Regions from separate parts of the Shewanella bicestrii genome, predicted to be linked through region 1. Evidence: predicted binding sites of a transcription regulator. Region 1 holds the regulator's gene; each other region holds the start of a gene.
The links. The regulator ArgR, encoded in region 1, controls arginine synthesis, uptake and breakdown. The targets are predictions, from matches to a motif close to ANTGAATANNTATTCANT.

Region 1 (3,282 bases):
ATCGCATCGAACTTGTGGATCTTAATGCTGACAATTTCAGCTCTCGATTCAGCTATATCGATAAAGAGTACGCCAATACCATTCTGCATGGTGAAACGGCGTCGGGGGAGATTTTGCTTGGGCTCGATGTCACCTGCAAAGCTTGGGGATTAACGGGTACGCGCCCTTGGGTGCAGATGCTACGGTTGCCACTTATCAAACCTATCGCGGACTGGTGCTACCTGAGATTTGCCAAGCACAGATACCGCATCTCTTATTTACTAACGGGCAAGGCGCGCTGCGACAATCAATGCCAGCTGCCTAAGTAACTAGCCTAAAGCTAAGACTCAAATTCAGCCCATAAAAAACGGAGCCATTAGGCTCCGTTTTTGATAATCCAGATGGATTACTTAACGAAATCAACGCCTAATTTGATATCGCCTTTCAGCGTATCTAACATAGAATCACGGGCGTTAGCTTCGAATGCGCTCACTTCACCGTAAGGCAGTACCTTTTCGATACCGTTTTTGCCTAACAGCACTGGTTGAGCGAAGAATTCAGCGTGCTCGCTACCGCCGTCAACGTAAGCACATTCAACGATGTTAGCTTCGCCTTGCAGACCACGAACCAGAGACATACCGAAACGGCAAGCCGCTTGACCCATAGACAGAGTCGCGCTTCCGCCACCGGCTTTAGCTTCAACCACTTCAGTACCTGCGTTTTGGATACGCTTGGTCAGAGAAGCCACTTCTTCATCAGAGAAAGTCACGCCTTCAACTTGGGACAGTAATGGCAGAATAGTCACACCGCTGTGGCCGCCGATAACGTTCACTTTAACGTCTGCAACGTTTAAGCCTTTTAATTCAGCGATGAAAGTTTCAGAACGGATAACGTCCAGAGTTGTCACACCGAACAGACGGTTCTTGTCGTAAACACCGGCTTTCTTCAACACTTCAGCTGCGATAGCAACAGTAGTGTTTACTGGGTTAGTGATGATACCCACTAACGCTTTAGGGCAAGTCACTGCCACTTTTTCGATCAGGTTACGAACGATACCTGCGTTGATGTTGAACAGATCTGAACGATCCATACCAGGCTTACGCGCAACACCAGCAGAAATTAGAACAACGTCAGCACCTTCCAGTGCAGGCGTTGGATCTTCACCAGCAAAACCTTTGATTTCTACCGCAGTAGGGATGTGGCTCAAGTCAACCGCAACACCCGGAGTAACCGGTGCGATATCGTATAGAGACAGTTTAGAACCCGCAGGTAATTGAGTTTTTAACAGTAGGGCGAGAGCCTGGCCGATACCACCAGCAGCACCAAGTACAGCAACTTTCATAGTTATCTCCGTTATTTCTCGGATATGTGTGACATGGATCTAATTTCCGTTGGCGTCACATTACTGGAATGTCACGTTAATTTCAATTATCCCTTAGTCGTGGAGACAAAGTTTTAGCGAAACTGAGCATTCCAATGTTGAATATTTACTCTAGTTCAATATCAATACCGACAACACGGCTATCTAGCCATCCATAAATTGCATTTTTATTCAGTCATAATGGTTATTTGTTGACACTTTGACCAAAACTATTCAAAATACGCCTGTTTTTTTGAATAAAGAATAAGACTATGCAAACGACCAAGAATCAGGATGACCTTGTTAGAATTTTTAAGGCGATTTTAAAAGAGGAGCGCTTTGGCTCCCAGAGTGAAATTGTCGCCGCTTTACAAGCAGAAGGCTTTAGCAATATTAACCAATCGAAAGTGTCTCGGATGCTCAGCAAGTTCGGTGCAGTGCGCACCCGCAACGCTAAGCAGGAGATGGTTTATTGCTTACCCGCCGAACTCGGCGTGCCTACCGCTGGCAGCCCGTTAAAGAACTTAGTACTCGATGTTGACCATAACCAAGCGATGATTGTCGTTCGCACCAGCCCTGGCGCCGCGCAATTAATTGCCCGTTTATTGGATTCCATCGGTAAACCAGAAGGGATTTTGGGGACCATTGCCGGAGACGACACTATCTTTATCTGTCCATCCAGCATCCAAGATATCGCCGATACCTTGGAAACCATCAAATCTTTATTCAACTACGCAGAATAAAAAAACAGGTCAGCTTGCTGACCTGTTCTGTTTTATCTGTACGCTTTTCAGTCCAACATTGCCCTTGTTTCAGGGCTGGTGTCCCGATTACGTTACAGCACAAGACCTATCTGTTGGCTTGGATGACGCGTACTTGGAAAAAAGACTCGTCACCCCAAACTTACAAACCTGAGCTCACAAACCTGAGCTCACAAACCTGAGCTCACAAACCTGAGCTCACAAACCTGAGCTCACAAACCTGAGCTTACAAACCTTAGTTCGTCGACTTTAGCCCGTAGTTCTAAGCTCATCAGCCTTAGTAGGCCACACTGATCCTTTGATTAAGATGCGCCGCTTTTTCTGCTTCATCCAGCATCGCTTTGGCGTAGTCGGCCACTGAAATCTTGCTCTGGCCATTCGCATCGGTAAAGAAGCTATCGCCACCTAAACGGTATGGGCCTTCGCTGGCGCCTGGGTAGATTTCTGCCGCAGGGCTGACAAAAGTCCAGTTAACAGTGGTGTTAGCGGCGCGAAATGCCTTCAATGCCTCACCTTGAGCCAAGGCTTCATCCTTATAGGCGGGCGGGAAATCTGGCGTAGACACTAAGGTCACTCCCGGCGCGACTTCTAAACTACCTGCACCACCGACCCAAAGTAGGCGAGGCACTTTTGCCTGTGGCAACACGGCTAACAGATTATTGACCGTCTTCGCGACTATGCCATGGTTCTGCTCGGCGCGCGCACCCACTGCGGCGATCACTACATCGACACCTGCAAATGTGTCGGCTTTCAATGGCTGAGTCAGGTCGACACTACGCACTTCTGCCGCTGTTTCGCCAAGCTTGCTTGGGTCACGCACTAAGGCAACCACTTCATGACCACGGCTCAGCGCCTCGTTAAAAATGGTTCCGCCAATCCAACCTGATGCACCTAATACTGCAATTTTCATTTGATAAGTCTCGCTACTGATTTAAATTGAGACCAGTTTACTTGCGACACTTCACGTGATAAATATCGATAAATGAGCATGATTGTTTCAGATTGAGATACTAATGGATAAAATCGCCGCCATGCGTAGCTTTATCGAAGTGGCCAACTGTGGCAGCTTTACTAAGGCCGCAGAACACCTCGATCTGAGTCGCCTACAGGTTTCACGTCATATTCAAGAAATTGAGCAGTGGCTGAGTTTACGTTTACTGCACCGCACGACCCGCAGCGTGA
Region 2 (3,282 bases), 320 kb from region 1:
CGCAAGGCAAGTGGTGGTGATAAGCTCATCCGCCATGCCCGCATTAATACGGGCCAGCAAATTCGCCGTGGCAGGTGCGATAATCACTAAATCCGCCCAGCGCGCCAGCTCGATATGGCCCATTGCCGCTTCGGCAGCGGGATCGAGTAAACTTGATGCCACGGGATGGCCTGATAAGGCTTGCAGAGTGAGTGGGGTAATAAATTCCATGGCGCTCTGGCTCATCACCACACGCACATCAAAGCCGCGTTCTTTTAAGCGGCGTACTAAATCCGCACTTTTGTAGGCCGCAATGCCGCCACCAATACCCAGTAGGACGTTTTTCGTTATCAGGCTCACAGACATAATCCGAGATTGAAATAATGTTGCCAACCATACCACAAAGCGACTAATTGGCGTGACTGTCCCAGTTCAAAAAATCTCGTCCATACTTGTTTAAAGTAAAAATTCGCGCTGACAGGGAGGTCGTATGGCGATTAAGGATTGGCCCGAGGGCGAAGGCCCGCGGGATAAATTATTAGTAAAAGGCGCTGCTCATCTCTCGGATGCAGAATTACTGGCCGTGTTACTGCGAAATGGGTTGAGCGGATTGAATGCAGTCGACCTTGCACGCTCACTGATCCATGAATTTGGTGGATTAAGAAGCTTACTTTGCGCACCAAAGCATCAGGTGTGTCGACTTCCGGGCGTGGGACCTGTAAAATACGCCCAGCTTCAAGCCGCGGCTGAATTAGCGAGGCGTGTGGCACAAGAAAACCTGCAGAGAGGTCAGGTTTTGACAAATCCCGATTTAACTCGGGATTATTTAATGAGACAATTAGCTGACCGCTCCTATGAAGTGTTCGCAATTTTGCTGCTGGATAGCCAGCATAGAGTGATTCAATTCGTCGAATTATTCCGCGGAACAATAGATTCAGCTTCGGTGTATCCACGTGAAGTGGTGAGCCTAGTGCTGGAGAAAAAGGCTGCTGCCGTCATAGTGTGTCACAATCATCCGTCTGGTATTGCCGAGCCCAGTCAGGCTGACAGACGAATAACTGAGCGATTAAAAAATGCGTTAGCAACCATAGACGTATCCTTACTGGACCATATGGTTGTTGGTGATCGAGAGATAGTTTCCTTCGCGGAACGAGGCTGGATTAATTAATCTAACGCTTGATCTTACCTCTATGATCGTGTATAAAATGCGCCCTCTTTGTGCCTCGGGCGACGGCCATACGAGGTACATTAATGCTCGAGCGTTAAAATTGTTTTTTGGAGAAGACTGACATGTCAAGAGTATGCCAAGTTACTGGCAAGAAGCCGATGGTTGGTAACAACCGTTCGCACGCAAAAAACGCGACCCGTCGTCGTTTTTTACCTAACCTGCAAAACCACCGTTTCTGGTTAGAAGAAGAAAAACGTTTCGTACAGTTACGTGTATCTACTAAAGGTATCCGTCTGATCGATAAGAAAGGTATTGAAGTTGTTGTTGCTGAACTTCGTGCCCGTGGCGAAAAGGTGTAATAGATCATGGCTAAAGCTAAAGGTAATCGTGAGAAGATCAAATTAGTTTCTACAGCTAAAACTGGTCACTTCTACACAACTGAAAAAAACAAGCGTAACATGCCAGAAAAAATGGAAATCAAAAAATTTGATCCAGTTATTCGTCAGCACGTTATCTACAAAGAAGCAAAAATCAAGTAATCCTTGTTTAGTGTTTCGAGAAAAGCCCCTTATCTAAGGGGCTTTTTTTTGGGCTTTTTTCGGCTTCTCGTCATCAAGTTGAGATAAATCTGTCCCATACTCGGCAGTGCTGCGAAATCGCATTTGGTTAAAAAAATGTGATTATTTATCCAAAATGCATTTTTTTGAAAATATAAGCACTTTATTGTATTAAAACCGCATTTTAATGAGAATAAATTCTTTATTGGTGAATTAAGATGCAATATTATACGCGTGATTTAGTCATTCATTCCTGGTGTGCCATATCGGCTTTGCCAGCTCAAATATGAGGTGTAAACAACGCGTGCGTACCACTGAACTGGTTGATGGATTTCGTCATTCTGCCCCTTACGTCAATGCCCATAGAGGGAAAACCTTTGTGGTGATGTTGGGTGGCGAGGCTTTAGCACAAAATCAATTTCGCGGCATATTAAATGACGTGGCCCTGTTGCACAGTTTAGGCATTAAAGTGGTGTTAGTGTATGGCGCGAGGCCGCAAATCGATGCGGCATTAGCGGCCAATGGGATTGAACCCGCCTACCACGAAGGTGTACGTATCACCGATGAAGACTCACTCAAAGTGATCAAGCAGGTCGCGGGTGCATTGCAGTTTGATATCACCGCACGTTTATCGATGAGTCTAAGTAATACGCCGATGCAAGGCGCGCAAATTAACTTAGTCAGCGGTAACTTTGTGATCGCCCAGCCTCTGGGGGTCGATAATGGCATCGATTTTTGCCTAAGCGGCAAAGTGCGCCGTATCGATACTCAAGGGCTTAAGCGTCAGCTCGATAACCACTGTATCGTGTTGATGGGGCCGATTGCCGCATCCGTCACTGGCGAAAGTTTTAACCTCACGGCCGAAGAGATTGCCACTCAGGTTGCGATCAAGCTTAAGGCCGACAAGATGATTGGCTTTAGTTCGCAAAACGGCATCCTAGATCGCAATGGCGATGTGATTGCCGAATTAATGCCAAATGATGCGCAAAACATTCTGACTAAGCTCGCTGAGCAAGGTTCGGCCTGTATTGGGACTATGGCCTTCCTCAAGGCGAGTATCGATGCGTGCCGCAATGGTGTGCCCCGTTGTCATTTGGTCAGTTACCTCGATGACGGTGCTTTGCTGCAGGAGTTGTTCTCCCGTGAAGGCATAGGTACGCAAATCGTGACAGAAAGCGCTGAGCGTCTGCGCCGGGCATCGATTAGCGATATTGGCGGCATATTGAATTTAATTCGTCCTCTGGAAGAACAAGGCATTTTAGTGCGCCGGAGTCGTGAGCAGCTTGAGATTGAGATCGAGCAGTTTATGTTGATTGAGCGAGACGGCTTAGTCATTGGCTGCGCGGCCCTGTATCCCTTTGAAGAGGATAACGCAGGGGAGTTTGCCTGTTTGGTGGTGCATCCGGATTATCGCGATGCGGATAGGGGCAGTCTGCTGCTGAAAAACATCATAGGTCAGGCGCGTCATCGGGGTTATTCCCGTTTGTTTGCCTTGACTACCCGCAGCATTCACTGGTTCTTAGAACATGGCTTTGTGATCGAAGATGTGGAGGCCTTACCGCAGAAGAAAAAGCAGCT
Region 3 (3,282 bases), 2.0 Mb from region 1:
GGGGAGAGAATGCCATGGCTCACCAAAAGCCAGCACTTAAAGAATTAAACGGCCAAACTTTATCTTTCAGCAGTAGTATCCAGAAATTCTAAATGACTTCCTGTAAAACTGAGTTATATGGTTACGAGTGGAGTTTGTACGACTAACCCACACTCAACGAAGTAACCAAAACTGCCTGTTCGTGTATGAGTTTGTGTTTGAATCAGTATAAAAAAGGGGAGTCAGTTAATCTGACTCCCCTTGATATTTAAGGTTATGTTGCGCTTAGAACAGCAGGTGAGCCACGCCGGCAATCACTGGCAGAGTCACTAAGGTGCGCAGTACGAACACGACAAAAAGTTCAACAAAATTCACTGGGATCTTACTGCCAATCAGCAGTGCGCCCACTTCACTCATGTAAATCAGCTGCGTTACTGATAAGGCGGCAATCACAAAGCGGGTCATATCCGATTCGATAGAGCTGGCTAAAATCGACGGGATAAACATATCAGCAAAGCCAACAACGATGGTTTTAGAGGCTTCGGTCGCTTCAGGGATATGCAGCAGTTCCAGTAACGGAATGAATGGCATACCTAAGTAATTGAAGATAGGCGTATGCTCGGCGATGATCAGCGCGGTGGTACCAATGGCCATTACCACTGGGATAATGCCAAATACCATATCGATAACGTTTTTAATCCCTTCATTTAAAACGGCTTTGACACCACCAGCACTGGCGGCTTTCTCGAGTGCTTTATCAAAGCCCCATGAGAGTGCGCCGTGTCCTGCGGGGATCATCTCATCGTCGGGTTGACGTGGCGTATCGTCGATATAGTTATCTTTTTTCCACGATAGCGGTGGCAGCTTAGGCACAATCACGGCCGCCGCAAAACCCGCTAAACATACGGTCAGGTAGAAGGGCACAAACATTTGCTCCAACTTCACCTGCGAGATCACCACTAAGCTGAAGGTAATTGACACCGCCGAGAAGGTGGTACCGATAACCGCGGCTTCCCTTTGGGTGTAAAAACGCGCTTCGTATTGCTTGCTAGTCAACAAAATACCAACGCTACCATCACCTAACCAAGAGGCCATACAGTCGATGGCACTGCGACCTGGCAGGTTAAACACGGGGCGCATTACCTTGGTCAGCAGGGTGCCAAATAGCTCTAATAGACCGAAGTTTAACAGCAGCGGCAGTAACATACCGGCGAAGATAAACACCGAGAAGAGTACAGGTAACAGGTCGTTCAGTACTAAGGCGCCAGTGCTTGAAGAGTTAATAGCTTCGGGGCCAATGCCAAAGTAGGTCAGCACGATAAAGACGGCGCCGACGACGCGCGTCGCAAGCCAGAGCGGGCTGATGTTGAGTAACCCATTGAGGAAGTGATTGTTCAGCACAAACTTAGGTTTGAGTAACTTAGTCAGCAACGAAGCCAAGGCCATGGCGACAACAATCACAGTCACGATTAAGGTTAATACATCGCTTAACACGCTTTGTAGTGCTTTAGAGATGATTGCGATAGGAATAGTAATCGCATCGTTGTAGCTGATAGGGGTCATAAACAGCAGCAGACCGATCAGCGAAGGGACGATAAAGGTGAGTATCGTCTTAATGTTGCGGTTTTTATGTTCAGTAGCCAATGGTGTACACCTTAAAAGTACGAGTCGCACAAATAAACTTGAACAAATTGCCCCTCAAAGCCGCATGTTAGGCGGATGTTAGGTGCATTTTCATTCAACTCAAAATCGAGAAGGGGGAAGATTACTCGCTTAGCGGCCCTATGTAAAACGATTCGGAAATTTGTTTGAGATAAGCAGCAAAATAGCATAGTTATTTGGGCCATTTCTGCATGCTTATCTTGGCGAATATTGCGTGCTGATAAGGTATTTGATTAACTAAATCATGCAATTAAATCTGTGTGTTGCAGCGTGTTTATCGAGTTGTTTTATTCTTGATGTTGTTAGCGGTCGAGGGTGATTTTGTACAAATTTTTCCCTTAGATTCTTCGAATATTCCGCTTTTGCGGTTTTTTTATCCGTTAATGCGATTAGGGCTTCAGTCGCTCACCATACAATGTGAAATAGTTAACCCAAATTGTAATGGCGAGGTTATCGCTGACAATAAGCTCGGCCATTGCTGAATGGGTTGTGCATTTTTATGCAGTTTTGACTCGGTATTTGCATATTTTAAATTGAATATTGACTAAGGGCGGGAACTGCGCGCGAGTGACTAAATAAGCGTAAATAGTGGTGAAATAAAATATTTCTCCTAAAGAGGATGGACGCCGCTTTAATTATTTTCAATTCCATGTAAGTTAGTACTACTTTTGTTTAGCTAAATTATCCATGACTGTTACAAAAATGAACGTCGCGACAAGAGGTTTTGCGCTCGCCACTAAGTTTGGTTTTATTGGTATTTTTGGATTATTGCTTGGGATAGCGGTGGCGGTGTTAGGCTTCGATCATACCGAGACTCGAGCCTTCAACTTTTTGAATCATACCTTGAGTGAATTGGGCACCTATGGGCATTCATCCCTGGCGGTGGTGCTCAATGGTGGGTTATTTTTTGGCAGTTTAAGTATTGTGTTCTACTGCCTGTCATCCTTACAAACCGTGGGTGGTTTTTGGGGCTATCCCTTTTACTGCGCGCTGGCGTTAACCTTTTTAGCCTTGGCCTGCGTGGGTTTGTTTCCGGTCAATGTGTATCATCTGCATATCCTTGCCCTGAAATGGTTTTTCTATTTCGGTAGTTCGAGTGCAATCTGTTATCTGCTGTGGGCTGGGCTTAATTCACAGAGGCGGCAACCCTTAACGCTATTGTTAGCGCTGGTGGTGTTGCTGAGCATGATGACCTTTCTCTACGCCCCCTTATTAGAACTGGGTTTAACCGAGGGGGACAGACCCTTCTATCAAGAAATGGTGTTGCAACTGCCTAGACCCGATTTGTGGTGGCCGGCATTGCTGGAATGGATTGGGCTTGGGAGTTTATTAAGTTGGACGGCGGCGCTGCTGTTCACACCACAATCACTCGCTCAGGAGCAAGCTCCCGAGTGAGTGATTTGAGTGATTAACCCATAAAGCTATCAGCTTAAGGATTTCAGTCCCGCCTCGCCAAACCAGTAACCGTTGCAGTGCTCATCGCTGCGAGGAAACTGAGCATCCGTTGCCCCAGTCTTTAACGCCTCGACCAGTGCATCGGCCTTACTGATGCAGGCTAAGCTGCTGGGTGAAACCCGAAATACATCGACGCCCATCTCTATCATTTCATGGAGTTCGCTGCGCAAATCGACACAGTTGGCC

Region 2: argA (amino-acid N-acetyltransferase) is a predicted target of ArgR. The motif match lies at 1,912-1,929, and genes of this name have one in related genera.
Region 3: CF168_RS15410 (YjiH family protein) is a predicted target of ArgR. The motif match lies at 1,705-1,722, and genes of this name have one in related genera.

The regions. Positions count from the first base shown of each region.
Region 1 covers NZ_CP022358.1:718,409-721,690, reverse strand. Annotated here, with positions in the region: gene CF168_RS03250 (thiol-disulfide oxidoreductase DCC family protein) at 1-308, shown strand, start outside; gene mdh (malate dehydrogenase) at 386-1,321, opposite strand; gene argR (transcriptional regulator ArgR) at 1,612-2,082, shown strand; gene CF168_RS03235 (NAD(P)-dependent oxidoreductase) at 2,378-3,010, opposite strand; gene CF168_RS03230 (LysR family transcriptional regulator) at 3,114-3,282, shown strand, end outside.
Region 2 covers NZ_CP022358.1:402,090-405,371, forward strand. Annotated here, with positions in the region: gene coaBC (bifunctional phosphopantothenoylcysteine decarboxylase/phosphopantothenate--cysteine ligase CoaBC) at 1-348, opposite strand, end outside; gene radC (RadC family protein) at 470-1,147, shown strand; gene rpmB (50S ribosomal protein L28) at 1,270-1,506, shown strand; gene rpmG (50S ribosomal protein L33) at 1,513-1,686, shown strand; gene argA (amino-acid N-acetyltransferase) at 2,009-3,282, shown strand, end outside.
Region 3 covers NZ_CP022358.1:3,523,928-3,527,209, reverse strand. Annotated here, with positions in the region: gene CF168_RS15410 (YjiH family protein) at 265-1,623, opposite strand; gene CF168_RS15405 (DUF998 domain-containing protein) at 2,329-3,036, shown strand; gene CF168_RS15400 (U32 family peptidase) at 3,066-3,282, opposite strand, start outside.